DNA from 4 places in the Streptomyces chengmaiensis genome. Region 4 is predicted to be linked to each of the others. Evidence: riboswitches for the same ligand, from Rfam matches in the RefSeq annotation. Region 4 holds a riboswitch; each other region holds the start of a gene.

Region 1 (7,013 bases), on a different contig from region 4:
TCGACCTCGACCGTGGGGTTGCCTCGGGAGTCCAGGATTTCCCGGGCTACGACGACGTCGATGGACGGCACGAGCATCTCCTTCTGGGATGTGACGCAAGTTGTGATGCGAGCTGGATGCCAGCAGTGCAGGGTCTGATTCGGCCTTGCGGCAAGAGCCTAACCGGCCCGGGGGCCGCCGCCTGCCGATGCCCGCCCGCTGGGACGAAAAAGGGTGCGAAGTGGACCGGCTGGGGACGAAGCGCTACATGCCTACCGATCAGTAGTGACAGGGGGGTGACCGCCGGCCACGGCATGCGGAAGCCCCGGCCCGGTGCGCACGGGGGAAGCGCTCCGGACCGGGGCGGTCACAGCCGGGCGGGTCAGCTCAGGTGGAGCCGCTGGCCCGGGAAGATCAGGTCCGCGTCCTCGACGATGTCGTCGTTGAGGTCGTACAGCTTCTGCCAGCCGCCCTTGACGCCCTCCGCCTTAGCGATCCTGCTCAGCGTGTCGCCGGGCTTGACCTCGTACTCGCCGTCGCCCTTCTTGAAGCCCTTCGCCGGGGCGGCGGGCTCGGCGGACGACTTGGCCGACGGCTTCTTCTGAGCCGGAGCCGGGGCCGCGGAGCGCTCGGAGCGGGTGGTCGGAGCCTGGCTGCGCTGCTGCGACTGCTTCGGCTGCGCCTTGGGCTTGGACTGCTGCGCGGAACCGGAACCCGAACCAGAACCAGAGCCAGAGCCAGAGCCAGAGCCGCCGCCGGTGTACGCGGCATTGGACAGGCCGACGCCACAGTGCGGCCAGGCGCCCTTGCCCTGGCCCGCGAGGACCTTCTCGGCGATCTCGATCTGCTGCGCCTTGGTGGCGAGGTCGGCGCGCGCGGCGTACTTGGCGCCGCCGTAGGCCGCCCAGGTGGAGGCGGAGAACTGCAGACCGCCGTAGTAGCCGTTGCCGGTGTTGATGGACCAGTTGCCGCCGGACTCGCACTGCGCGACCCTGTCCCACTCGGCGGCGGTCGCGGCGGAGGCGGAGGTCGCACCGAGCAGCGGGGCGGCCACTGCGGCGCCGGTGACGCCGGCGAGCGCGGCGATACGGGTGGCCTTCGACGGACGGCGATGCTTGCCCTTGCCGGAAAGCAGCATGGAAGTGTCTCCTCACCGACGCCTGCGAGGTGAGCTGTCGGGTTCGGGCCGGATGAGTGCCCGGCCGCGCGTCCTAGCGCGCGGCTTCACCCCAAGCCGGTCCCGGCCTCTGAGAGCACAGCGCGTCTCAACGGCCCGGTCCGGCGCCTACCTTGGGTCCCCCGCTCCTGCCTTCGGCGCTCCACGCGACGACTGTTCCCGCCGTCCGCCGGCAGGATTCGGCGTGACGGTCGACGGGGCCCGCGGTGGCGAGCGGTTGGAACCGTAAACACACCGGCCGCTGCCGCTCAAGGGCGAACATCACGGATGAATCACTCTTTCCGCGATCGACTTGACACGCATTTCCGCAGGTGAAGGGCGATTCGGACGGATTCGACAGCCGCGACACGCCAGTTGGGGCAGAGAGACGCTTGTCTCACTTACGCAGAATCGGATAAACACCCCCGAACTGCCGCTACTTCAGATCCAGATCGAGGCTCTGGCCAGGGTGAATGAGGTCGGGATCCGACCCGACGGTCTCCTGGTTGGCCTCATAGAGCGCGACCCACCCCCCGGGCACCTCACGCTCGTCGGCGATCGCCCAGAGGCTGTCCCCGGGGCGCACGGTGTAGCCCTGCTCGCCGACTGCCGTGTCGGATGCATCACGTGAAGCGCTGTCACCCCGCGAGGCATGCCCACCGAATTCTCGGCTTGCATCACTGATACCCGACTTGTCCGCCTCATCCGCAGGTGCACCGCGATGCCGCCCGGTACCCTCGCCCACGGTCAGATCGGAGTCGACGGGGTCGGTCGGCTCGATGGTCCGGGTGGGCTCCACGGCGTCCTCGGGCAGCGTCTGCCCGCCGGAGCCGCCGGACCCCTCGGGGGCCGCGGACCCGGCGGAGACGCCCGGGGAATCCGACGCGTCAGGCGAGACCGTTGTGCCGCTCTCCTGCGGCAGACCCGAAATGCCCGCCCCGGATCGGGTGGTGGGCTGCTCGCCGCCCTCCGGCACCGACGAGGGAGACGACGAGGGCGACGACGAGGGGGAAGAGGACGGAGACGGGGCAGCCGTCGTAGCCGCCCCGGCGGAGCCCTCACCCGAGGAGCCCGCGCCGGGCGAGCCGCCGTCGGCGGGGGCCGCACCGCCGGAGCCGATGCCGATGCCGGAAGAGTTCGCGCCGGAACCCGTCACCGCTCCGGGCTCCACCCCCGGGTTGACGTCGGCGGACTCGCCGCCGCTCCGCAGATTCGCGGTCGCCGAGCAGTTGGGCCAGGCATCGACCCCCTGCACCGCGAGGATCTGCTCCGCCACGGCTATCTGCTGGGCGCGGCTGGCGAGGTCGGGGCGCGGCGCATAGGCCGCGCCCCCGAAGTCCTCCCAGGTCTGCTGGGAGATCTGGAGTCCGCCGTAGTACCCGTTGCCGAGGTCGGCGCTCCACATCCCTCCCGTCTCGCACTCCGCGACCCGGTCCCAGGTGGCGGCGTCGGCCGCGGAGGCGGAGCCGGCCCCCAGCAGCGGGATGGCGATGGCCGAGCCGGTCACCCCCGCCGCGACGACGAGGGCGGGAGCCTGGCGGGGTCGGCGGTGTCGACCGTTCCCGGAGCGCATGCGGTTGCCTTCCGTGTGACTGCAAAGCGCCGCTGAAGCAGCGGAGATGGCAGGTGAACCTAGTCGCATTTGATCGCAAGTAACAAGTCGATGCAGCAGGGATCACATAAACATCACGAAACTGACGATGAATCAATTACTGTGCGCTGTGAACTCCACCGGGAGCGTGCGCAGTCCACGCATGATGAGCCCCCCACGCCACCGCAAATCGGCCGGATCGGCCGCAAGCCGGATATCGGGCAGACGGGTCAGCAGTGTGGCGAGCGCGGTCTGCCCCTCCAGCCTGGCGAGCGGTGCGCCCAGGCAGTAGTGGATGCCGTGCCCGTATCCCAGATGCTGGTTGTCCCCGCGGGAGAGGTCCAGCGTGTCCGGCTCGGCGAACCGCTCGGGATCCCGGTCGGCCGCCGCCAGTACGACGAGAACGGGGTCACCCGGCGCGATCCGCCGACCGCCGATCGTCAGCGGCTCGGTGGCGAACCGCCAGGTGGCCAGCTCCACCGGCCCGTCGTAGCGCAGCAGTTCCTCGACACCCGTCTGCAGCAGCCCGCGCTCCCCCGCCGCCAGCGACGTCTGCAGCCGCTCGCGCTGCTCCGGGTTGCGCAGCAGTGCGTAGACGCCGTTGCCGATGAGGTTGACGGTGGTCTCGAAGCCCGCGAACAGCAGGATGAAGGCCATGGCCGCGGCCTCGTTCTCGGTGAGGTGCTCACCGTGGTCAGAGGCCCGGATCAGCCCGGAGATCAGATCGTCCCCGAGGGCGTCCCGCTTGCGGTGGATCAGCTCCGCCAGATATGTGCGCATCTTCTTCACCGAACGGGCGACACCGCCGCGCGGCCCCCCGCCGTGGCGGATCATCATCCCGGCCCAGTCGCGGAAGTCGTCCTGGTCCTCACGCGGCACGCCCAGCAGATCGCAGATGGCGTAGATGGGCAGCGGGAAGGCGAACTCATGGATGAGGTCCGCGCTGCCGCGTGCGGCGAAGCCGTCGATGAGCCGGTCGGTCAGCTCCTGGACGCGCGGCGCGAACTCCGCGACCCGCCGCGGGGTGAACGCCTTGGACACCAGCCGCCGCAGCCGGGTGTGGTCGGGCGGATCGATATTGAGCAGATGCGTCATCAGCTCCGCCTTGCGCTCGCCGGGGATGCCCGTCTTCCCCTTGGCGTGGGCGGATTCGTCATGGTGCGCCGGGTTCTTGCTCAACCGCTGGTCCGCGAGGGCCTGGCGGGCGTCGGCGTACCGGGTGACCAGCCAGGCGTCCACACCGCTGGGGAGCCGGGTCCGGTGTACGGGCGCGTGCTCGCGCAGCCAGGCGTAGGCGGGGTACGGATCGGCGGCGAACTCCCAGCTGAACAGCGTCGGCACGGGCCCCGACGGGGCGGTGCCGGGCGCGGAGCCCGGCGATGCGGACCGCGCAGCGGGACCCCCTCCAGGGGATGCGGCGGACCCCCCTCCAGGCGATGCGGACGGGGCCCCCGGCTCCGGCCCGGAGCCGGGCGCGGACTGCGGCCCGGAGGTCACGCCATCGCCTCCGCGGCGAGGATCGCGTCCCGGAACGCCCGCCCCGCGGCGCGCAGCGCGGCCTCGGGGTCGACGCCCTCGGCCTCGGCGCGCACGGCGAGGCGCAGCAGCTCGTACCCCACGCCTTCGCCCTTCGGCAAGTCCACGTCGAGCCCGGCGTTCCGCACCCGTGCGGCCAGCTTGGCGGCGAGCGCCAGCCCCGGCTGTCCGAGCGGCACGCCCTCGGTCACCGAGACACGCTGCTTCTCGGCGGCCTTGGTGCGCAGCCAGTGCTGCTTGACCTCCTCCGGCGTCGTCGCGCTCTCCCCGCCGAAGACATGGGGGTGGCGGTGGATCAGCTTCTCGACGAGCGTCCCCGCGACGTCGTCCACGGAGAACGCCTCGTCGGGGTCTTCGCACTCCTCGGCGATCCGGGCGTGGAAGACGACCTGGAGGAGTACGTCTCCGAGTTCCTCGCGCAGCTCGTCGCGGTCGCCGTCCTCGATGGCCTCGACGAGTTCGTACGCCTCCTCGATGGCGTACTTGGCCAGGCCCTTGTGGGTCTGCTGGGAGGACCAGGGGCACTCGCGGCGGATGCGGTCCATGACCTGCACCAGGTCCAGCAGCCGCGCACCGGGGAGGTCGTAGGAGCCGGGCAGCAGCTCGAGATCCGGCATCGCCACGCGCCCGGAGCCCGCCATCCGGGCCAGCCCGTCCGTGAGGGTCCGGTCGCCCTCGCCGGAGGCGAGGACGACGACGGTCCGCCCGCCCGCGCACGCGTCGACCAGCTCCTGCGCCGAGGGGCCGGCGATCTCCACGCGCACCCCCGCCTCACGCAGATACGGCAGCTGCGGATGGCGGTCGTCGGCGCAGAGCACCCGGTCGGCGGCGTGCAGGGTCTGCCAGGCGGGCCAGGACAGCAGTCCTGGGGCGACCCGGTGGCTGGCGGTGAGCAGGACGACACGCCCTGTCCGTTCGGCGCCGGCGGCGTCGGCGGGTGTCTCGTCTGCGGCGTCGGCGGGTGTTTCAGCGGTCACCCGTCGAACCTACCGCGCCCCCCGGGCCGGGCGCTCAGGCCCGCCGCTCAAGCCCGGCTCCAGGCCCGGAGCTCACGCCCCGGCGGCCGCCGTCCCCGGCTCGCTGCTGACCTGCGTGATCCAGTCGGCTTTGTAGTCGCCGAGCTCCAGCTTCCGGTCGCTCCACGCGCCGAAGCGCGGATTGACGTCGATGTCGAGCGATTCGGCCGCGGCCGTGAAGGCCTCGTTCAGCTTCTGCTGGCCCTCGGGGGTGTTGGTCGCGCCGATGGCGGCGGCCAGCTTGTTGACCGTGACGTCGCGGCGCACCACGTCGTCGATCTGACCGGGGGCGACGCCGCGCTGCTGCAGATACATGGCGGCGAGCTGATCGGCCCCGCCGGCCTGCCCCTCCAGGACGGACCGCGCCTCCTGGACCTCCTTGCGGGTGACCTCCACCCCTGCGTCGTCGGCGGCGCGCCGCACCACCCGGTCGACGATGAGGTCGTACAGCTTGGCACGGGTGAGGCGGCCGGTGTCCTTGATCAGCTGCGCGGCCTGGGGGGAGCGCTCCTGTGCGGTGCGCACCTCCGCCACCTGCGCTTGTACGGCGGACACCGGGATCCGTTCGTCTCCGACGACGGCGGCCGCGCCCGGGTGCGCCTCACTGCCGCAGGCGGCGAGCAGGGGAACAGCGACGAGAAGCGCAGCGGAGACGGAGAGCGCGGTGCGACGACGGCGGTGCAAAGGGGCCTCCCGAAGAGCTTGTGCGACGGTGCACAACCTTGCGGTGATCGATGGTAGGCAGTCTCAGTGGTGTGGGCCACTGATTCGTCCAACGATTCGGCCACCGGTTCGGATGTGCCCGACCCGACCCTCACCGCGCGTTCACCCGGCGCTCACGGCGATGTCAGCGGCCCGACCGGAAGTCCGCCCTAAGGTCGCCCGGTGACCACGCTCTCCGTCATCGTCCCCTGCTACAACATCGAGGCGTACGTATCCGACACCGTTCGGAGTCTGGTGAACAACGCTCGGGAGGACTTCGAGTTCATCTTTGTCGAGGACTGCTCAAGGGACCGCACTTCCGAGGCCCTCACGGCTCTCACGGCGAAGCTGCCACACAGCACGCTCCTCCGGCATGAGCAGAACCGCGGTCTCGCCTCGGCGCGCAACACCGGGATCGACCGGGCCCGGGGGCGCTATCTCACCTTCCTCGACGGGGACGACTGGCTGGCGCCCGGCCATCTGGCGGGGTTGGTCGAGGCAATCGAGCGGCTCGGTGTGGACTTCGTGCGCACCGACCATGTGGAGGTGACCGGCACAGACCGGGTCCTCAAGCGCGCGCCGGAGGGCCGCCGCGACGAGGTGCTCGACCCCCGCACCGGGATCCTGCCGGTCGCCGAGTCGACGATGGTCGACTATCCGTACGCCTGGGCCGGGATCTATGACACGCGCCTGCTGGAGAAGGGGCTGCTGCGCTTCCCGGACGGGCTGCGCACCGCCGAGGACCGGCCGTGGATCTGGCAGCTGCACCGCCGGGCCGCGTCCTATGCAGTGACCCCGCTGCACGGGGTCCGCTACCGGCGGGGCGTCGCCACCTCGCTCACGCAGGTCGGGGACGTACGGCAGCTCGACTTCTTCCGCGCCTTCGACCAGGTGATGAGCGAGCTCGCCCATGACCCCGAGGCCGTGCGACTGCGGCCCAAGGCGATCCGCACCTACGCGGTCGTCATCGCTCATCAGCTCAGGAGCCGTCGGCGGTTCGAGCGGCCCGTGGAGCGTGAGTTGCGCAGGATGG
Region 2 (7,013 bases), on a different contig from region 4:
GTCGTCGCGGGCTTCACCGCCACCGGCTTCGCCTTCACCGAGAACATCCTGTACCTGGGCAGCGCCTTCGGCGAGGACCAGACGCTCGGCACCTCGGGTCTGGAGTCGGTGACCGCCGCGACCTTCTTCGTGCGGATCGTGATGTCGCCGTTCGCCCATCCGCTCTTCACGGTGCTCACCGGCCTCGGTTTCGGGATCGCCGCGCTCGCGGCCCGGCAGCGCCGGTTCCGCAGGACGGCGCTGCCGGTCCTTGGCCTCCTGCTCGCGATGGGCGTGCACGCGCTGTGGAACGGCTCGGCCACGCTCCTCGGCCCCTGGGGTTTCTACGCCGTCTACGGCGCGTTCATGGTTCCCGCCTTCGGGTTGCTGACCTGGCTGACGATCTGGTCGCGGCAGCGTGAGCTGCGCACGATATCCAGGCATCTGCCCGCGTATGCGGCGGCTGGGTGGCTGTCCCCGGACGAGCCGCCCGCCCTGTCGTCGATGCGGGCGAGGGCGATGGCACGCGACTTCGCCCGGCATACGTTCGGCAGGCCCGCGGCGGACGCGGTGTCGGAGTACGAGTCGCTGGCGACCACACTGGCGTTTCTGCGCCACCGGGCCCACCGGGGCACTGCCGGAGAGGACTTCGCGGAGCGGGAGCGGGAGCTGCTGCACCATCTGTGGCAGCGAAGGGAGGTGGCCGGACCCGCACTGACGTACGCGGCACGGGCGTCGGGCCGGGTGTGGTCCCCGCCGCCGCACCGGGACTACGGCGGCTACAACCCGTACCGCTCCTGAGCCATGGCGGGCGGCCCCGGCGCCGGCAGTTCGGCGGCGGCGAGCAGATCGGGCAGCTGCTCCACCGCAGGACCGGCAGCCCTGGCGTCGGGGGGTGTGCGCCAGAGCTGCCGGGGTTCGGGGTGCGGACGCTCTGCCACCGTACGCGGGCGCGGCGTGCCTGTGCGGCGCGGCGCTCCGCCCGGACGGTGGGCGTCCGGGGCCGTCCGGAGTCGTCCGGGGCCGTTGCAGTTCGTCGGAGCGGTCGGAGCGTCAGACCGTCAGGCCCTTGTCGCGCAGCCACGCCATCGGGTCGACGCCGGCCCCGCTCGGCGTGTGCACCTCGAGGTGGAGGTGGGGGCCGGTCACATTGCCGGTCGCGCCCACCCGCCCGATGGTCTCGCCGGTCGTCACCTTCTGCCCGGCGCTCGCGGTCATGGAGGAGAGGTGCGCGTACCAGACCTCGGTGCCGTCCTCAAGCTCCAGCACGATGCGGTAGCCGTACGAGCCCGACCAGCCGGCGGACTTGACCGTGCCGCCGTGGACGGCCTTGACGGGGGTGCCCGTCGGCGCGGCGAAGTCGAGGCCGGTGTGCTGGCCGGAGGACCACATGGACCCGGCCTGGCCGTAGGTGGAGGTGATGGTGTACGAGGAGGTGGGCAGGGAGTAGCTCGCGGCGAGCTTGGCGAGGCGCTCCGCCTCCGCCTTGGCCCTGGCGGCCTCCTCCGCCTTCCGCTTCTCCTCGGCGGCCTTGGCTTCGGCCGCCTCCTGCTGCTTCGCCGCCTCCGCCGCGGCCTTCTCTGCGGCGGCCTGCTCGGCTGCTGCCTTGGCTTCCGCTTCGGCCGCGGCCTGCTGCTGCTCGGCCTGCTGGAGGATGCGGGCGCGCAGGGCCTCGCCCGCGCCGCCCGCACTCGACTCGGCGGCGTCGGAGCCGAGCATGGCGAAGGGCCCGCTGCCCGCACCGTCCTGGCCGGCCGTGCCGGATTCGGCGGACACCTCGCTGCCCCCGGAGTCGCCCGAGCCGTCGGCGTCGCCGGAGTCCTCGGCGTCGCCGATCAGGGCGCCGACGCCCGGGAGGGACTCGGCGTCGGGGAGGTCCGGAAGGGAGATCGAGACGGCGGGCTTGTCCTGGGCGGTGGCCAGGCCGCCCGCGCCGACCGCGGCGATGACGCCCACGCCGAGCACGGTGGAGCTGCGGGCGAGTCCCCCGCGCTGCTTGACGACGCGGTGCCGGCCGCGCACCGGACGGACGGAGTCCTCGGTGGGGTTCCACTCCCCCCAAGACCGCTCTGCAGCCCGCTCACCGAAGTAGGCGGATTCGAAGGGTGCTTCAGGGGCAGGTGTGTTGGACGCCACGGAGGCGTACTCCTTTCCTTCCTTCTCGCCTACCGGGTTAGCTGACGGGTTCGGAGCAGGAAGGTCTCCTACGGCCCTCCGCAGGCTGCGAAGGCGTCCGATTCACCCCAAATAGTGGTTCCCCGGCTCCCTTTCGGAATTCGGCGCACACGCACGGCGCCGCCTCTGGCGACGGCTGGGACGACCGCGTTGCGTTATCGAACGTTAATAGACACCCGCACGGGAATCCAAGCTGTTCCGTCTGATCTTTAAGTTCTTTGCGCGGGACATAACCGGACACAAGGCCATGGAAGCGGGCGAGTTGAGTGGCTCTCAGACTCTTCCGAGCTCCCTCTTGGACTGGTCCAGTATCTGACTGTGTGTCAAATGTTATGCGGAGGGCTCCCTCTCGATTACGGACGGTCGTCATCCGTCCCGGCCCGGACGACCGGCACGGTCCTGCGCTTTCGCGGCTGCCGCTCCGTCGGGCGCATCACGGCCAGCAGCGCCATGTCGTCCGTGGTGCCGCCGCCCGTGTGCCTCCGCACATCCGCGACCAGCGCGTCCAGCAGTTCCTCGGGACCGGGGAAGATCCGGCCGCTGAGCCGCTCCCCCGGGTCGTAGAAGACGCCGTGCGAGTCGCGCGCCTCGGACAGCCCGTCGGTGTAGAGCAGCAGCGTCGCCCCAGGGGGCAGTGGCCGCTCCTCCGCACGGTCCGGCCAGCTCCCCAGGTCCCCCATGCCCAGAGGCAGCGCCGCCTCGGACGGCTCCAGCATGTCCACGCGCCCGTCGGCGTACAGCAGCAGCGGCGCGGGGTGCCCCCGGTTCACCACCCGCAGGGCGTCCACCGGCCGGGAGATCTCCGCGAGCACCGCCGTGGTGAACCCCTCGACCGCATCCAGCCCGCTGCGCCGCGTCCCCTCGCGCGCCAGCGCCCGCTCCAGCCGCCCCGCGACGCCCTCCAACGACCGCTCCTGCTCCGCGGCCTCCCGGAACGCCCCGATGACCACGGCCACGGCCTCCACCGCGCCCAGCCCCTTGCCCCGTACGTCCCCGACCACCAGCCGCACCCCGTACGGCGTGTCCTGTACGGCGAAGAGGTCGCCGCCGATGAACGCGTCCTCCTGGGCCGCCTCGTACCGCGCGGCGACCTGCAGCCCGCCGATCCGGTCCGCAGGTGAGGGCAGCACGGCGCGCTGTGCGGTCTCCGCGATCACCCGCGCGGAGGCGAGCCGCTGGTTGCTGCGCCGTACGACGTCGTTGATGAGCAGCGCGAGAGCCGCCACCGTCACCAGCGTGGTGGTCTCGGTCAGTGCCGTGATCTGGGCGGCGGTCTCGTTGTAGGCGTGCATCCCCATGGCGCCGACCACCGCGGCGAGGCCGGTGATCGCGGTGGCGCGCCAGGAGAAGAAGGGCGCGGCGATCAGCGGGGAGGCGGCGAACATGGGGACGGCGGTGAACTTGGCCGGCGTCGCGAGGTCGAAGAAGATCGCGCCGAGGATCATCAGACCGGGCAGCAGGCGGACGAGGAGCTGCGCCGAGCTCATGCCGTCGTGCCGTCGCTGCCCCACCGGTGCTCTCCTGCCCAGTCCGTCAGGCCGCGGACCGTACCGCGCCCCTTCCAGGCTGGCCGGAGCCGCGCCGCACGGCGACCCGGCCGTCGGCCGACCGGACGATGCCCTGCCGCTCACCCGCGAAGCCACCGGAGGTACGACGACGGCGGCCCGGCACTTCTATGAGAAGTGCCGGGCCGCCGTGCTGCGAGTAGCGGGGACAGGATTTGAACCTGCGACCTCTGGGTTATGAGCCCAGCGAGCTACCGAGCTGCTCCACCCCGCGTCGGTGCACACCACCTTACGCCATCCGAAGGGCTGCCGACGACACGGTTTCCGGCCGCCGGGTCCGACGACTCGCCCGGGGCCCTTTCACACGCCCGAGTGAGCGCGCCCGCGGACGCCCCCGCGCGAACCACGCGAACCACGCGAACCGCGGGCCGCCGGATGCCCGCCGATCAGCTCAGCACCGCCGAAAACCGCCGCAGAAGATCCTATGAACGTCCATACGCTTTTCTGCGGTTGTCCGAGAACCGAGACCGTCTCCGGTCCCGGAGAACTCAACGCTCCCCATCAGACCGCTGGAGATATCTCATGCGCGTTGCTGTAACCGGCGGCGGCTCCCTCCCTGCGGCACGAAACGAGGTCGCTCCATGTCCGCAACGGTCCTGGTGACCGGCGGCGCCGGATTCATCGGCAGCCACACCTGCGTCGAGCTGCTCCAACACGGCTACGAGGTCGTCGTCATCGACGACCACTCCAACAGCTCGCCCCACGCTCTGGAACGCGTCGCGAAGGTCGCCGGCCGCCCCGTCGCCGCCGCGTACGAGGCCGATCTGCGGGACCGGGCCGCGCTGGACCGCGTGTTCGCCGCCCACCGCATCGACACGGTCGTGCACTTCGCGGCGAAGAGGGCCGTGGGCGAGTCCGTGGAGAAGCCGACGGAGTACTACGACGTCAACCTCGGCGGCACAACGGCGCTGCTGCACGCCATGCGGGTCCACGGCGTGCAGCGGCTGGTCTTCTCGTCGTCCTGCTCGATCTACGGCGACGCCCCCGTCGGCATCCCGCTCACCGAGAACGACCCCGCCGCCCCCACCAATCCGTACGCCACCGCCAAATGGCTCTGCGAGCAGCTCCTGGCCGACGCCTGTCGGCACCAGCCGGAGCTCAGCGTCCTGGCACTGCGCTACTTCAACCCGGTCGGAGCGCACCCGAGCGGTCTGCTCGGCGAGGACCCGCACGGCGTGCCGGGCAACGTCATGCCGTACCTCGCCCAGGTGGCCGTCGGCAGAAGGGACCGGCTGAGCGTCTTCGGCGACGACTATCCGACGGCCGACGGCACCGGAGTGCGCGACTACATCCATGTCGTGGACGTCGCCGACGGCCACCGCGTCGCCCTCGAACACCTCGGCGACGACCGCGGGATGCGCGTCTTCAACCTGGGCACCGGGGTGGGGACGTCCGTCCTGGAGCTGATCGCCGCGTTCCAGGCCGCCTGCGGCCGGCCCATCCCGTACGAGATCACCCGCCGCCGCCCCGGAGACGTGGCGGCGCTGGTGGCGGACCCGGGCGCGGTGGCCCACGCATGGAACTGGACCGCCTCCCGCGGTCTGGCCGCGATGTGCGCCGACGCCTGGCGCTTCCAGGACCTCAATCCCGACGGCTATCCGGACTGACCTGCTTCACAACGGTTCAAAGGAGACAAGACATGCGGTTGACCGTCATCGGCACGGGATACCTGGGCGCCGTGCATGCGGCGTGCATGGCGGAGATCGGACACGACGTCCTCGGCGTCGACACCGACGCCTCCAAGATCAAGAAGCTCGCCGCCGGCAGCCCGCCCTTCTTCGAGCCGGGGCTGGGCGAGATCCTCGACAGGAACGTCCGCTCCGGGCGGCTGCGGTTCACCACCTCCCTGCGGGAGGCCGCCGACTTCGGAGACGTCCACTTCATCTGCGTGGGCACGCCCCAGCGGCACGACTCGCCCGCCGCGGATCTGCGGCACGTCGACGCGGTCGTCACGGGCCTCACCCCTCATCTGCACCGCCGCTGCCTGATCGTGGGAAAGTCGACCGTCCCGGTGGGCACGACGGTCCGGCTGGCCTCTCTGGTCGACGGGCTCGCCCCGGAGGGCGGCGGCGCGGAGATCGCCTGGAACCCGGGGTTCCTGCGCGAGGGGTTCGCCGTCCAGGACGCGCTGCGTCCCGACCGGCTGGTGGCCGGCGTCCTGTCCGCCCAGGCCGATCAGACCCTCCGCGCGGTGTACGCGCCGATGCTCACCGCGGGCGTCCCGTACCTCTGCACCGACCCCGCCACCGCCGAGTTGGTGAAGGCCGCGGCGAACTCCTTCCTCGCCACCAAGATCTCGTTCATCAACGCGATGGCCGAGGTGTGCGACGCGGCCGGGGCGGACGTGGCGACCCTGGCCGACGCCATCGGGCACGACACCCGCATCGGGCGGCGCTGTCTGTCCGCGGGGCTCGGCTTCGGCGGCCGACGCCTGCCCAAGGACATCCGCGCCTTCGCCGCCCGCGCCCGGGAACTGGGGGTGGGCAACGCCGTGGAATTCCTCCGCGAGATCGACTCGATCAATCTGCGGCAGCGGCGGCGGACCCTGGACATCGCCAGGGAGCTCGTGGGCGGAGACCTCTCCGGGCGGCGGGTCGCGATCCTCGGGGTGACGTTCAAGCCGGACAGCGACGACGTACGGGACTCACCCGCCCTCGCCGTGGCGGAGGCGGCTCTCCTCGAAGGCGCACAGCTGCGCATCCACGACCCGGAAGGTGCGGAGAACGCCCGCGCGGTACTGCCCGAGCCGGAGTACGCGCCGGACGCGGCCACCGCGGTCCGGGACGCCGACATCGTCCTGCATCTGACCGAGTGGGCCCCGTACCGCGCGCTGGACCCGGCCGCGCTGGCCCCGCTCGTGCGGACCCCGAGGATCCTGGACGCACGCAACGCCCTCAACGCACCGCGCTGGCGGGCGGCGGGGTGGACCGTGCGCACCCTGGGCCGCCCGACACCCGGCGGCGCCGCCGGCCCGGCGGCGTCCCTGCTCCCCGGCCAGCACCCCGCGGCCGCCGTCCGTCACCCCGCGGGTGACATGGCGGGAGGCGACGCGGGCGCGTCGGCGGACTGGACAGCGCCCGGCGACCGCGAGGCGCTGAGAGGCGTGCCAAAGTAGTCCACGTCCCCCGGCGCGCCTCTCGAACACCCCGGCACGCCCCCCGAACACCCCGGCGCCAGCGCGAACGCCCCCTCGTCCGCGCTGGTGACCTGACCGGGGCCTTGGCGGCCGGCTGCAAGGGTTTGTGTGGGCGCCGATCGGCTTGGCACGCCGCTCCTCCTGCCTCGTCGCCTTGC
Region 3 (7,013 bases), on a different contig from region 4:
TAGGCGGCCCAACCGGCGGCGATGGACAGCAGCACGGCGAACGACAGCATGTTGTCGTTCTGGAGCATCGACAGCAGCAGCCCGCAGCCGACGAGCGCCATCAGCACCGCGGCCAGCGACGCTCCGGTGACCCGGCCCGACAGCAGCCGGCGGGCCTCGTTCTCCTCCTCGCCCTCCATCGGGATCAGCAGCCAGGCGAAGCCGTAGAAGACAAGGCCGATGCCGCCCGTGACGGAGAGCACCCCGACGACGATGCGGAATATCACCGGATCGATGTCGCAGTACCGGCCGAGGCCGCCGCACACGCCCGCGAGCGCCTTGTGCTCCGCGGACCGCCGCAGCGGACCCGCCGCGGGGACCGCCGCAGCCGCCGAGGCCTCCGCGGAGTCCGCATGGACATCCGGATCGTCGGATGCCCCATGCGGGCGCGAGGCGCGGTGGCCCTGGGGCGGAGTGGTCGGCTGGTTCATATGTCCATGGTGACGGGCAGCGCGGCCGGGCGGCACCCGGCCCGACCCTGGCCGTTCCCTGATATCGGCCCCTGGTCCGCATCGGGGCTCGACCGGACCCGCCGGGGCGGTATCAGGGTCGGGTCAGGGGTCGGCCCTGATACCGGCGCCCGCCAGGACGTGTGACCATCGGAGGCATGCCCGCCGTCATGCCCCGAGCCGCTGCTCCCTCCCGCGCCCCTGCCCCGGAGGAGCAGCCGGCGCGCAAGCTGTACCGCAGCGCCGACGGGCGGATGCTCGGCGGCGTCGCCCGCGGTCTGGCCGGGCACCTGGGCCTCCCCGTCGTCTGGGTGCGGCTGGTCTTCCTGGCGCTCTTCCTGGCCGACGGCCTCGGCGTGCTGCTGTACGCGGTCTTCTGGATCGTCGTGCCGCTCGGCGTCGGCGGCAGGACCGCCGAGCCCCGCTCCGTCTTCGAGACCACCCCGGACGGCCGTCGCAGGCTGCGCAAGCCCGACAAGGGCCAGATCGTGGCACTGGTCGCTCTGCTCATCGGCACGGCGATCTTCGTCGGCAGCGTCGACATGGGCGGCAGCACCGGCCGCTACATCTGGCCGATCCTGCTCGTCGGCGCGGGCGTCGTGCTGGTCTGGCGGCAGGTGGACAACGCCCGCCGCGCCCGCTGGGCCGATCTGCCCACGGACAGCCGTCGCCGCGGGCTGCTCCAGATCGGCCGGGCGGTCGCCGGAGTCGCCCTCGTCGGCATGGGGCTGACCGTCTTCGTCGTGGTCCGCGGCTCGGCCGCACAGCTGGGCAATGTGCTCACCGGCGCCATTGCCGTCATCGCCGGAGTCGCCCTGCTCGCCGGGCCCTGGCTGGTGCGGATGACCCAGGATCTCTCCGAGGAGCGCACGATGCGCATCCGCGCCCAGGAGCGCGCCGAGGTCGCGGCCCACGTCCATGACTCGGTCCTGCACACGCTCACCCTCATACAGCGCAACGCCCATGACGGCTCGGAGGTCCGCAGGCTCGCCCGCGCCCAGGAGCGCGAGCTGCGCAACTGGCTCTACAAGCCGGAGGGCACCGGCAAGGAGGAGGCCGACGAGCCCGACTCCCTCGCCGAGGCCGTCAGGAAGTCCGCCGCGGAGGTCGAGGACAAGCACGGTGTGCCTCTCGAGGTCGTCGTGGTCGGCGACTGTCCCCTCGACGAGGGACTGGGCGCCCAGATGCAAGCCGCGCGCGAGGCGATGGTGAATGCCGCCAAGTACGGTGGCGGAGGGGGGCCCGTCCAGGTCTACGCGGAGGTCGAGGGGCGTACGGTCTTTGTGTCCGTACGGGACCGGGGCCCTGGCTTCGACCTGGACGCGGTGCCCGGCGACCGGATGGGCGTCAGAGAATCGATCATCGGCAGGATGCAGCGCAACGGGGGCGCGGCGCGGCTGCGTTCCGCGCCCGGGGAGGGCACGGAAGTGGAGCTCGAGATGGAGAGGGCGGCGAGCGAGGAATGACCGAGGAGACCACTGTCGAGGCGACGGCGGCCGAGCGGCGGGTGCGGGTGGTGCTCGTCGACGACCACCGGATGTTCCGCACCGGAGTGCAGGCCGAGATCGGTCAGACCGAGCGGACCGGAGTGGAGGTGGTCGGCGAGGCCGCCGATGTCGACCAGGCCGTCACCGTCATCACGGCCACCCGCCCCGAAGTCGTGCTGCTCGACGTCCATCTGCCGGGCGGCGGCGGGGTCGAGGTGCTGCGCCGCTGTGCCCCGCTGATGGCGGCCGCCGAGAATCCGGTGCGCTTTCTGGCGCTGTCCGTCTCCGACGCCGCCGAGGATGTCATCGGTGTGATCCGAGGCGGCGCCCGCGGCTATGTCACCAAGACGATCACGGGCACGGATCTGGTGGATTCGATCTTCCGGGTGCAGGAGGGCGACGCCGTGTTCTCACCGCGGCTCGCCGGGTTCGTCCTGGACGCGTTCGCCTCCACGGACGCGCCTCCCGTGGACGAGGACCTGGACCGGCTGACTCAGCGGGAGCGCGAGGTGTTGCGGCTGATCGCCCGCGGTTATGCCTACAAGGAGATCGCCAAGCAGCTGTTCATCTCGGTGAAGACCGTCGAGTCGCATGTCTCCGCGGTGCTGCGCAAGCTCCAGTTGTCGAACCGCCATGAGCTGACGCGCTGGGCGACCGCCCGTCGGCTGGTCTGATCAGCCAGCCAGCCAGCCAGCCAGCGAGCCCGCCGGCCCGCCAGTTCGCGGACCCGGCTCATGCGGGGCGGCTCGCGCCCGCGAAGGGCATCTGGTCGATCGGCGCGATCCGCACCGCGTCGCCGGGCCTGGGCGCGTGGATCATCTGGCCGTTGCCGATGTAGATGCCGACATGGCTGACGCCGGAGTAGAAGAAGACCAGGTCGCCCGGGGCGAGTTGGGATCGGGTGACCCGCCGGCCCGCGTTGATCTGGGTGTAGGTGGTGCGCGGCAGGGAGACCCCGGCGGAGCGCCATGCCGCCTGGGTGAGCCCTGAGCAGTCGAACGACGACGGGCCGGTCGCGCCCCACACATACGGCTTGCCAAGTGCCCCGTAGGCGTAGGAGACGGCCTGAGCGGCACGGGAGTCGGCGGCCTTCGGGGTGGACTCGGCAGGTGTCCGGGCGGATGTCTGCGCGGGGGCCGACGGGGCGGCCGCCCCGGTCTGCTGCGCGACGCGTGCCCCGGAGGGGCGCAGGGCAGCCGCCGCGGCGCCGCTGCTCTCGCCCGCCGCGACGCCTTCGTACGCGGCGCGCTGTTCGGCGGTCAGCCGGTCCAGCATTCGCCGGGCGGCCGCGAGCTTGTCCCGGGCGGTCGTCTTGTGCCTGGCGAGGTCGGACTGCCGGGTCCTGAGGGTCTCCACCCGCTCTTCCGCACGCGCCTTGAGCTGCCCGATCTCCACGAGCTGCCGGTGCACCCCGGCGATCGCCCCGGCCTGCAGCTCGCCGACCCGGCCCGCGAGCTCGGCCCGTTCCAGATACTCGTCGGGGTCCGAGGTGAGCGCGAGCTGCATGCCGGGGTCCATGCCCGCCGCCCGGTACTGGGCGGCGGCGAACGACCCCAGCCGGTCCCGTGAGGCATTGAGCTTCTCGGTCTTCCGCGCCGCCTGGTCGCGCAGTTGGTCCAGTTCCCTGCGAGCCTTGGCGGTGGTCTCCTGCGCGCCGTTGTGCTTCTCGGCCGCCGCCTCCGCCTCCTGGTAGAGCTGGTCGACCTTGGCCTTGATCTGCGCGGGCGTGAGGGCCGGCTCCGCGTGGGCGCCGCCTTCGAAAGCGGTCGCCGTGGCCGCCGAGGCGAGGGCGAGGGTGGCTGCGGTGCGGGCGGCGGGCCCGGCCAGGGGGTTCTGCTTGGGTTTCCGGTGCGCTGCCACGACGGCGTCCACATCCTTCCGTTCTCCCTGCGGACCCGGCGGCGGACCGCACAGGGGGAGCGGGCCGTCGCCGGGTCTTGGGCGGGGCAGCCGACGGCCGCCGGGGCGGCCCGGCGGGTGGTGGGAGTCGGCCACCTGCCGCAGGACGCTAGACCTGGCGGTCACGGCCGAGCGCCGTATGGACCGTTATTGCCCGAAGGTGGACAGGGGGGTGCGCATTGAGACCGGGTGGATCATGGTGCGGGGCCCTTTGCCGCCGGGGGCTGACCAATGCACGGGAAAGCCCTCGACCCGCCAGGAGGGGGGTGCTATAGGCCGGGCTAGGCTCCGCTTCATGGACGTACTCATCAATGTCTTCGTCGCCCTGCACATCATCGGCATCGCCTCGCTGCTCGGCGGCTTCCTGACCCAGATGAAGGCGATGAGCGCGGGCACGGCGCGCTTCACCCCGGCGATGCTGCACGGCGCGCTGACCATGCTGATCACCGGGGTGGCGCTGGTCGGCCTCAACCAGGCCGACGATCAGTCGGTGAACAACCTCAAGGTCGGCATCAAGCTGGTGATCCTTGTCGTCATCCTGGGCCTGGTGTACGTGAAGCGGGATGAGGAGAAGATCGACAAGCCGCTGTTCGGCGCGGTGGGCGCGCTGACGACGGCCAATGTCTTCATCGCCACCCTCTGGACCTGAGACGCCCCGGCGCCGCAGGCGTCAGGCGGGGCGCACGCTGCCGTAGATGGGCATGTAGTAGATCGACTCCTCGCGCACGTTCGTGCCGGGCTTGGGCGCGTGGATCATCATGCCGTCGCCGATGTAGATGCCCACGTGGCTGATGTCGTCGTAGAAGAAGACCAGGTCGCCCGGGAGCAGATCCTCCGTCGCGACCCGCTTGCCGACCTCCACCTGGTCCCAGGTGGTGCGCGGCAGGGAGACTCCGGCAGCCCGCCAGGCGGCCTGGGTCAGCCCTGAGCAGTCGTAGGAGGACGGGCCGCTCGCGCCCCAGACGTAGGGCTTGCCGAGCTGGGCGCGGGCGAAGTCCAGCACCTTGTCGGCCTTGGCCGCGTAGTCGGCGTCCGCGTCGCCGCCGGACGTCGTGCCCGCCCCCGACTCGGTCCCGCTATCCGCCCCGGAGTCCTGGCTCTGCTCCTGCTGCTCCTGCTGCTGTTCCTGCTGCTCCTGCGCGCGCAGGCGCTCCCTCTCGGCCTCCGCGGCGGCCGCCGCCTCCGCTTCCGCCCTGGCCTTCTCCTCGGCCTTGCGGCGGGCCTCCGCCGCCTTCTTCCGCTCGATCTCCGCGAGCCGTGCCTTCTCCTCCGCCGTCAGCTTCGACAGCAGCTCGCGCGCCTCGCGCAGCTTCGCCTGCACCTCCTGCTTCCCGGCGCGCAGCGTCTCCTGCGACGCGGTGAGCGACTCCAGGCTCTTGGCCGCCTCGGTGCGCTGCTTCGCGGCGGCGGCACGCTCGGTCTCGTAGTCGGCGACCGCGCTGCGTTGACGGTCGCTCAGCCGCTCCATCAGCTGTGTCTGGTCGAAGTACGACTGCGGGCTGTCGGCGAAGACCAGCGCGGCGGTCGGGGCCACTGCCCCTGAGCGGTACTGCGCGGCGGCGTAGTTGCCCAGCGCGCGCCGGGACTCGTTCAGCGCCTCGGTGCGCTCCGCCGCCTCGTCCAGCAGCTTGCCGACCTCCTGCCGCTTCTCGGCGGTGGCCTCCTTGGCCTGGTTGTACTTCTGGGTGGCCGTCCCGGCCTGCCGGTACAGGTCGTCGACCTTCTTCTGCACTTCCTCGATGGACGGCTTCGGCTCGGCGGGCGCGCTGGGCGCGGCGCCTGCGTTCTGGGAGGACAGCAGCGTGACGCCGGCGAGGGCTGCGGTGGTGAACCCGACGGCGGGGGTGGATATCGCGGTACGGCCGCGGGGCTTGCGATGCGACGCCAAGGCCGACATCTCCTTCTTCCGTGAACCGCCTACCGGGTTAGCTGACGGGTTCGGGCGGGACGGAAGGCTGCCCTACGGACCGGCGAGGGTCCGATTCACCCCGGTTGTGCTGGGTGGTTCCCCGGTTCCGAACTTCCCTGCGGAAAGGCCGGATTCGGCGTGGGCGACCCGTTTGGCGTGGTTCGCCATGGCGGTGCGGGATCGCTTGGTCGAGCACGCTAGCCAACCCGTGTGGTTGCTGTGAAGGTTGATGTTCGAAATGTCCGATACATTTTCGTTACCTCGGCGGGATCAGGCCGTTTACCGCCGGTAGGGCCGATGTCGTCACTGGTGGTCATTGACCGGATGTCGTCGTTCCGTCGCGCACGGTGCGCGTGCAAGCGCTGCCTACGGCCGCTCCCCGGCCGCCCGGGGGTCTGGCTCAATGCGGCCCCGGAGTGTCAGAGCGGACGCCTAGACTTTGAGAGCGATGAGCAGCCTCTTTGACGACAGCTTCCTGGCGGACCTCCAGCCCCCGGAGGACGAGCACCCGCCGCCGCCCGATGACGCGACGGCGCCGGAGCCGGTTCCGGACGACCTCTTCCAGGGCGCCTACGACGTGCCTCCGGCGCGGGACGCCTACTACCGCGACGGCGCGCCGCGCCCTGTCGTGGACCCCGCCGCCCTGCTGGAGGGGCTCAACGAGCAGCAGCGCGCCGCCGTGGTGCACTCCGGATCGCCGCTGCTCATCGTGGCCGGCGCCGGCTCCGGCAAGACGCGCGTGCTCACCCACCGGATCGCGCATCTGCTGGCCACCCGGCATGTGCACCCCGGCCAGGTCCTTGCGATCACCTTCACCAACAAGGCCGCCGGGGAGATGAAGGAGCGCGTCGAGCAGCTCGTCGGCCCGCGTGCGGGCGCGATGTGGGTCTCCACCTTCCACAGCGCATGCGTGCGCATCCTGCGCCGCGAGTCCAAGAGGCTCGGCTTCACCTCGTCGTTCTCGATCTACGACGCAGCCGACTCCAAGCGCCTCATGGCGCTGGTCTGCCGGGACCTGGACCTCGACCCCAAGAGGTTCCCGCCCAAGTCCTTCAGCGCCAAGATCTCGAATCTGAAGAACGAGCTGATCGACGAGGAGACCTTCGCCGATCAGGTGGCCGGGGGCGCCTCCCAGGCCGGAGGCTCCGGGGGAGGCTTCGAGCAGACCCTGGCCGAGGCGTACCGGATGTACCAGGCGCGGCTGCGCGAGGCCAACGCCCTGGACTTTGA
Region 4 (7,013 bases):
TGGTGACGAACCCCTCAGACTCCAGAGTGCGCAGGGCCTCGCGCACAGGCACCCTCGAGACGCCGTAGCGGCGGGCCAGCAGTTCCTCGGTCAGCCTGCCGCCGGGCTCGAATACACCGGAGACGATGTCGTCGCGGATCGCTGTGCATACCGTGTGCGCGGGAATGCGCATGACCCAACCTCCGCCTTAATCCACTGGAAACGCAGCCGATTGACGCCTGTTCGGTGACTCTAAGGCAGTGGGCCGAATTTTCCGATGCCTTACCGAGAATCATGGATATCTTTTGGCCAGCGGCAGCGCGGGCCAGCCAAACGCGTCGAGGCCCCGGCGGGGAACGCCGGGGCCTCGACGGCAGCGGGCCGGAACAGGCCTGGTCAGACCTTGACGCCGTGCGAGCGCAGATAGGCGACGGGGTCGATGTCGGAGCCGTAGTCGGGGGTCGTGCGCGCCTCGAAGTGGAGATGCGGGCCGGTCGAGTTGCCGGTGGAGCCGGAGACGCCGATCTGCCGGCCCGCGGCGACCGACTGGCCGACCGTGACGGTGATCGCCGACAGATGGCCGTACTGGGTGTAGGAGCCGTCGTTCATCCTGAGGACGACGTTGTTGCCGTAGGCGCCGCCCCAGCCTGCCTCGACGACGGTGCCCGCGCCCACGGCGACGACCGTCGAGCCCGCGGGGGCGCGGAAGTCGACGCCGGAGTGGCTGCCGGAGGACCAGAGCGCACCGCCGGCCCGGTAACCGGTGGTGACATGGGTGCCGGCGACCGGGAGGCGGTAGGCCAGACGCCTGCGCTCCGCCTCACGGGCGGCGCGCTCCTTGGCCTCGCGGGCCTCCTTGGCGCGCTGCTCGGCTTTGCGCTTCGCCTCGGCGGCGGCCTTGGCGCGGGCCTCCTCCTCGGCCTCGGCTGCTTCGGCGGCCTTCTTCTGCGCGGCGGCCTGGGCGGCGATCTCGTCGGCGAGGGAGGTGGCGGGGGCGACGATCTGGTTCAGTGCGGTTTCCTCGACGGCCGCGTCGACGCCGGCCTCGGCGGCGACGGCGGGGGAGGCGAGGGTTCCGATGACGCCGGTGGCGGCGAGGGTCGCGACGCCGGCCAGGTTCGCGCTCCTGCGTGTCAGGCGGCTCGGGGCACGGTGCTTCCCGGTGGCACGGGTGAACGCCATGGAGGGGGCTGTTCCTTTCCTTCCTTCTCGCCTACCGGGTTAGCTGACGGGTTCGGAGCAGGAAGGTCTCCTACGGGCCCCGCCTCACGGCGGCGTCCGATTCACCCCAGGGGATGTGTGGGTCCCCGGCTCCCCTGGCTCGCGCCTGACGGGGACTCGGCGATGACTGCCCGTGCCGCGGGCGCGGCGGGACATGGGCGGACAGCCGGACCGACGCTAGGCGGCGCATCTTTCAATCACCAAACGGACAGCCCGTTTTGTAGCGCACGCCACAGGGCATACACCATGTTTCACCTACAAATCAGACATACGACGAAACCCCGGCAATGCGCCCATTGCCGGGGTGCCGTCTGCCCTGTTTCAGACCGATTCGCCCTATGGGGAAACGCTGATCGGACGGCAGTGCCGAGTCGTGTCGAACGGCGGTCGGACTCCGATCAGACGCCCGTCATCCGGCGACCACCGTCACCTGACCGATGCCGAGCTCCCTGACCGGCTCCTCGATCTGTGAGGCGTCGCCGACGAGGACCGTGACGAGCCGGTCGACGGGGAAGGCGCTCACGGCCGCGGCCGTCGCCTCGACCGTCCCGGTCTCGGCGAGCCCGGCGTACAGCCGCGCCTGGAAGTCGTCCGGGAGGAACTGCTCGACCTGGTCGGCGAGCGTGCCGGCGACCGAGGCGGCGGTCTCGTACTTCAGCGGGGCGACGCCCACCAGGTTCTGCACCGCGGCGTCCCGCTCGGCGTCGGTGAGGCCCTCGGCGGCGAGCGTGCGCAGCACCTGCCACAGATCCCGCAGCGCCGGGCCGGTGTTGGGGGTGTCCACGGAGCCGCTGATCGCGAGCATCGCCGCACCCGAGGCGTCGGGCGCGGAGCGCAGCACCTGGGTGAAGGCCCGCACCCCGTAGGTGTAGCCCTTCTCCTCCCGCAACACGCGGTCGAGGCGCGAGGTGAGCGTGCCGCCGAGGCAGTACGTCCCGAGCACCTGGGCCGGCCACTGGCGGTCATGGCGGTCCGGGCCGATCCGGCCGATGAGGAGCTGCGTCTGCACCGCGCCCGGACGGTCCACGATCACAACGCGGCCGGTGTCGTCCGCGGTGATGGCCGGTACGGGGCGGGGGGCCGCACTGTCGCCGGTCCACGCCCCCAGGGTGTCGGCGAGCACGGTGTCCAGGTCGACGCCGGCGAGATCGCCGACGATCACGGCCGTGGCGGTGGCGGGGCGCACATGCGCCTCGTAGAAGGCGCGCACGGCGGCCGCGTCGATCTGCGCCACGGTCTCCTCGGTGCCCTGGCGGGGCCGGGACATCCGGGAGGCCGCCGGGAACAGCTCCTTGGAAAGCTCCTTGGCGGCCCTGCGGGCCGGGTTGGCCTTCTCGTGCGGGATCTCGTCGAGTCGGTTGCGCACCAGCCGCTCGACCTCGTGGTCCGCGAAAGCGGGGGCGCGCAGCGCCTCGGCGAGCAGGCCGAGCGCCTTGTGCAGCCGGGAGACGGGGACCTCGAGGGCGATCCGGACGCCGGGGTGGTCGGCGTGGGCGTCGAGGGTGGCGCCGCAGCGTTCCAGCTCTGCGGCGAACTCTTCGGCCGAGTGCTTGTCGGTTCCTTCGGACAGGGCTCGCGCCATGATCGTGGCGACGCCGTCGAGCCCTTCGGGCTCGGCGTCCAGGGGGGCTCCGAGGGAGATGTCGACGGCCACCACCTGCTGGCCGGGACGGTGGCAGCGCAGCACGGTCAGGCCGTTGCCGAGGGCGCCGCGGTCGGGGGCCGGGAAGGCCCAGGGCTTGGGCTGACCGGCCGCCGGCTGCGGGTGGAGGTCCATGGTCACAACGGCGTCGCTCACTGGTCTGCCCCTTCGCGCTCGGCAGGCTCGCTGTTCTCGTCGGTGTCGTCGGTCTCGGCGCTCTCGGCGCTCTCGGCGCTCTCGGCGCTGTCGGCGGCCGGTGCGGCCCCGGCACTCTGGCCGGCTGATCCGTCGTCCCCGGCTGCCTCCGTCTCCTCGGCGGAGAGGGGCTCGTACACCAGCACCGCCCGGTTGTCGGGGCGCAGCCTGGCCGCGGCGACCGCCTGCACCTCCTCCGGGGTGATGTCCAGCAGCCGCCGGACGGCGGTGAGGGCGAGCTGCGGATCGCCGAACAGCACCGCGAACCGGCACAGTTCGTCGGCGCGGCCCGCGACCGTGCCCAGCCGGTCCAGCCACTCGCGCTCCAACTGGGCCTGGGCGCGCTCCATCTCCTCGGACGTCGGACCTTCGGCGGCGAACCGCGCCAGTTCCTCGTCGACGGCGGCCTCGATGGCCAGCACCTCGACGCCGCCGGAGGTCTTCACATCCAGCCAGCCCAAGGACGGCGCACCGGCCAGCCGCAGCAGGCCGAACCCGGCCGCGACGGCCGTCTGGTCCCGGCGCACCAGGCGGTTGTGCAGCCGGGAGGACTCACCGCCGCCGAGGACGGTGAGCGCCAGGTCCGCGGCGTCGCACTCGCGTGTGCCGTCGTGGGGCAGCCGGTATGCCGCCATCAGGGCGCGCGCCGGGACTTCCTCGCGGATCTCCTGGCGGAGCTGCTCGCCCACGAGGTCGGGCAGAACGCCGTCGCGCGGGGGCTGCTTGCCCTCGTGGGACGGGATGGAGCCGAAGTACTTCTCGATCCAGGCGAGCGTCTGCTCCGGATCGATGTCGCCGACGACCGAAAGCACCGCGTTGTTCGGCGCGTAGTAGGTGCTGAAGAAGGCGCGGGCGTCCTCGAGCGTCGCCGCGTCCAGGTCGGCCATGGAGCCGATCGGGGTGTGGTGGTACGGGTGGCCCTCGGGGTAGACGAGGGCGGTGAGCCGCTCGAACGCCGTGCCGTACGGCACGTTGTCGTACCGCTGGCGGCGCTCGTTCTTGACCACGTCGCGCTGGTTCTCCATCGACTCGTCGTCGAGGGCGGCGAGCAGCGAGCCCATGCGGTCGGCTTCCAGCCACAGCGCCAGCTCCAGCTGGTGTGCAGGCATGGTCTCGAAGTAGTTGGTGCGCTCGAAGCTGGTGGTGCCGTTGAGCGATCCGCCCGCGCCCTGGACCAGCTCGAAGTGGCCGTTCCCCGTCACCTGGGCGGAGCCCTGGAACATCAGGTGCTCGAAGAGGTGGGCGAGGCCGGTGCGGCCCTTGACCTCGTGGCGTGAGCCGACGTCGTACCAGAGGCAGACCGCGGCGACCGGGGTCAGATGGTCCTCGGAGAGCACCACGCGCAGGCCGTTGGCCAACCGGTGCTCTGTCGCCGTCAGGCCGCCTGAGCCGGCCTGCGCTGTGGCCGTGTGACCCATGGGCATGTATGTCCCTTCGATCGCGATATGGAGAACGTGATGGAGAAGTCCTGCCACTGTATGCAAGCGTGCTGACACCTGGCGAAGTTCCCCGGGCGGCCCTGACCGGGTCGCGGTCGGGCTTGTCGGTGGGACGGTCCACAATGGTCGGCGTCACATCCAGTTCTGGCACGCGAAGGAGCAGCAGCCGCGATGGCCCGCCGCAGTACGAAGACCCCGCCGCCGGAGGATTTCGAGGAGCGGATCCTCGACATCGACGTCGTCGACGAGATGCAGGGCTCCTTCCTCGAGTACGCCTACTCGGTGATCTACTCCCGGGCCCTGCCGGACGCCCGTGACGGCATGAAGCCGGTTCACCGCCGGATCGTGTATCAGATGAACGAGATGGGGCTGCGCCCCGACCGCGGGTATGTGAAGTGCGCCCGGGTCGTCGGCGAGGTGATGGGAAAGCTGCATCCGCACGGCGACGCGTCGATCTACGACGCGCTGGTGCGGATGGCCCAGCCGTTCTCCATGCGGCTGCCGCTGGTGGACGGCCACGGCAACTTCGGCTCGCTGGGCAATGACGACCCGCCCGCGGCCATGCGGTACACGGAGTGCCGGATGGCCGATGCGACGTCGCTGATGACCGAGTCGATCGACGAGGACACGGTCGACTTCGCCCCCAACTACGACGGTCAGGAGCGCGAGCCGGTCGCGCTGCCCGCCGCCTATCCGAATCTGCTGGTCAACGGCGCTTCAGGGATTGCCGTCGGCATGGCGACCAATATGCCGCCGCACAATCTGGGCGAGGTCATCGCCGCCGCCCGGCATCTGATCAAGCATCCGGGCGCGGACCTCGACACGCTGATGCGCTACATCCCCGGCCCCGATCTGCCCACCGGCGGCAGGATCGTCGGGCTGAACGGCATCCGGGACGCCTACGAGACCGGCCGCGGCAGCTTCAAGATCCGCGCCACTGCCACCGTGGAGAACGTCACAGCGCGCCGCAAGGGCCTGGTCGTCACCGAACTGCCCTTCACCGTCGGCCCGGAGAAGGTGATCGCCAAGATCAAGGACCTGGTGTCGGCGAAGAAGCTCCAGGGCATCGCGGACGTCAAGGACCTCACCGACCGCCAGCACGGTCTGCGGCTCGTCATCGAGGTGAAGAACGGCTTCATCCCTGAGGCGGTGCTGGAGCAGCTCTACAAGTTGACGCCGATGGAGGAGTCCTTCGGCATCAACAACGTCGCGCTGGTCGACGGCCAGCCGCTGACACTCGGGCTGAAGGAGCTGCTGGAGGTCTATCTCGACCACCGCTTCAACGTGGTGCGGCGGCGCAGCGAGTTCCGGCGCGGCAAGAAGCGGGACCGGCTGCACCTGGTGGAGGGCCTGCTGGTCGCCCTGCTCGACATCGACGAGGTCATCCGTCTCATCCGGTCGAGCGAGAACTCGGCGCAGGCCAAGGAGCGGCTGATGGACCGCTTCTCGCTGAGCGAGATCCAGACGCAGTACATCCTGGACACGCCGCTGCGCAGGCTCACCAAGTACGACCGGATCGAGCTGGAGAGCGAGCGCGACAAGCTGAGCGCCGAGATCCAGGAGCTGACCGAGATCCTGGAGTCGGACGCCAAGCTGCGCCGACTGGTGTCGGCGGAGCTGGCCGCGGTCGCGAAGAAGTTCGGCGCCGAGCGGCGCACGGTGCTGCTGGAGTCGGCGGGCGCTCCCGCGGTGGCGGCGGCGCTGGAGGTCGCGGACGACCCGTGCCGGGTGCTGCTCTCCTCGACCGGGCTGCTGGCGCGCACGGTCACGGCCGAGCCGCTGCCCGCGGAGGGCGGCAGGCGCGCCAAGCACGATGTGATCGTCTCGGCGGTGCTCGCGACACAGCGCGGCGAGGTGGGCGCGGTGACCTCGGCCGGACGACTGCTGCGGCTGTCGGTGATCGACCTGCCGCAGCTTCCGGAGACGTCGACCGCACCGAACCTGGCGGGCGGCGCACCGGTCTCGGAGTTCCTGACGCTGGAGGCGGACGAGTCCGTGGTCTGTCTCACCACTCTCGACGAGTCCTCGCCCGGTCTTGCGATCGGCACCCTGCAGGGTGTGGTCAAACGCGTGGTTCCGGACTATCCGGCGAACAAGGACGAGTTGGAGGTCATCACCCTCAAGGAGGGCGACCGGATCGTGGGCGCGGCCGAGCTGCGCACGGGGGAGGAGGACCTGGTCTTCATCACCTCCGACGCACAGTTGCTGCGGTACCCCGCCGCGCAGGTCCGTCCGCAGGGGCGCCCGGCGGGCGGCATGGCGGGGATCAAACTGGCACAGGACGCCCAAGTGATCTCCTTCACCGCCGTCGACCCGGCGGCGGACGCCGTGGTGTTCACCTGCGCCGGTTCGCGGGACACGCTCGACGACACGATCACGTCGGTGAAGCTCACCCCGTTCGACCAGTATCCGCGCAAGGGCCGGGCGACCGGCGGCGTGCGCTGCCAGCGCTTCCTCAAGGGTGAGGACGTGCTGGTGCTGGCCTGGGCCGGGGCGACCCCGGCGAGGGCGGCGCAGAAGAACGGCTCCCCGGCGGA

Evidence for each region. A riboswitch is a leader RNA that binds a small molecule or an ion and turns the genes downstream of it on or off. The one in region 4 is predicted to bind cyclic di-AMP.
Region 1: another riboswitch for cyclic di-AMP. It lies ahead of QCN29_RS13605 (transglycosylase family protein); the one in region 4 lies ahead of QCN29_RS24755 (M23 family metallopeptidase).
Region 2: another riboswitch for cyclic di-AMP. It lies ahead of QCN29_RS27025 (M23 family metallopeptidase); the one in region 4 lies ahead of QCN29_RS24755 (M23 family metallopeptidase).
Region 3: another riboswitch for cyclic di-AMP. It lies ahead of QCN29_RS11915 (C40 family peptidase); the one in region 4 lies ahead of QCN29_RS24755 (M23 family metallopeptidase).

What each region holds. Positions count from the first base shown of each region.
Region 1 is NZ_JARWBG010000013.1:30,643-37,655, reverse strand. It holds gene eno (phosphopyruvate hydratase) at 1-71, opposite strand, end outside; gene QCN29_RS13605 (transglycosylase family protein) at 362-1,117, opposite strand; cyclic di-AMP (ydaO/yuaA leader) riboswitch at 1,122-1,250, opposite strand; gene QCN29_RS13600 (LysM peptidoglycan-binding domain-containing protein) at 1,572-2,708, opposite strand; gene QCN29_RS13595 (cytochrome P450 family protein) at 2,841-4,067, opposite strand; gene QCN29_RS13590 (nucleoside triphosphate pyrophosphohydrolase) at 4,220-5,158, opposite strand; gene QCN29_RS13585 (SurA N-terminal domain-containing protein) at 5,312-5,962, opposite strand; gene QCN29_RS13580 (glycosyltransferase family 2 protein) at 6,164-7,013, shown strand, end outside.
Region 2 is NZ_JARWBG010000040.1:41,221-48,233, reverse strand. It holds gene QCN29_RS27035 (PrsW family intramembrane metalloprotease) at 1-780, shown strand, start outside; gene QCN29_RS27030 (hypothetical protein) at 759-920, opposite strand; gene QCN29_RS27025 (M23 family metallopeptidase) at 1,033-2,115, opposite strand; cyclic di-AMP (ydaO/yuaA leader) riboswitch at 2,127-2,271, opposite strand; gene QCN29_RS27020 (PP2C family protein-serine/threonine phosphatase) at 2,508-3,641, opposite strand; tRNA gene QCN29_RS27015 (tRNA-Met) at 3,860-3,933, opposite strand; gene galE (UDP-glucose 4-epimerase GalE) at 4,301-5,326, shown strand; gene QCN29_RS27005 (UDP-glucose dehydrogenase family protein) at 5,359-6,834, shown strand.
Region 3 is NZ_JARWBG010000011.1:32,067-39,079, reverse strand. It holds gene QCN29_RS11940 (PspC domain-containing protein) at 1-470, opposite strand, end outside; gene QCN29_RS11935 (ATP-binding protein) at 647-1,954, shown strand; gene QCN29_RS11930 (response regulator transcription factor) at 1,951-2,649, shown strand; gene QCN29_RS11925 (C40 family peptidase) at 2,708-3,835, opposite strand; gene QCN29_RS11920 (hypothetical protein) at 4,170-4,523, shown strand; gene QCN29_RS11915 (C40 family peptidase) at 4,545-5,771, opposite strand; cyclic di-AMP (ydaO/yuaA leader) riboswitch at 5,774-5,932, opposite strand; gene pcrA (DNA helicase PcrA) at 6,232-7,013, shown strand, end outside.
Region 4 is NZ_JARWBG010000034.1:3,186-10,198, forward strand. It holds gene QCN29_RS24750 (GntR family transcriptional regulator) at 1-172, opposite strand, end outside; gene QCN29_RS24755 (M23 family metallopeptidase) at 376-1,161, opposite strand; cyclic di-AMP (ydaO/yuaA leader) riboswitch at 1,176-1,333, opposite strand; gene QCN29_RS24760 (M16 family metallopeptidase) at 1,610-2,977, opposite strand; gene QCN29_RS24765 (M16 family metallopeptidase) at 2,995-4,461, opposite strand; gene QCN29_RS24770 (DNA gyrase/topoisomerase IV subunit A) at 4,648-7,013, shown strand, end outside.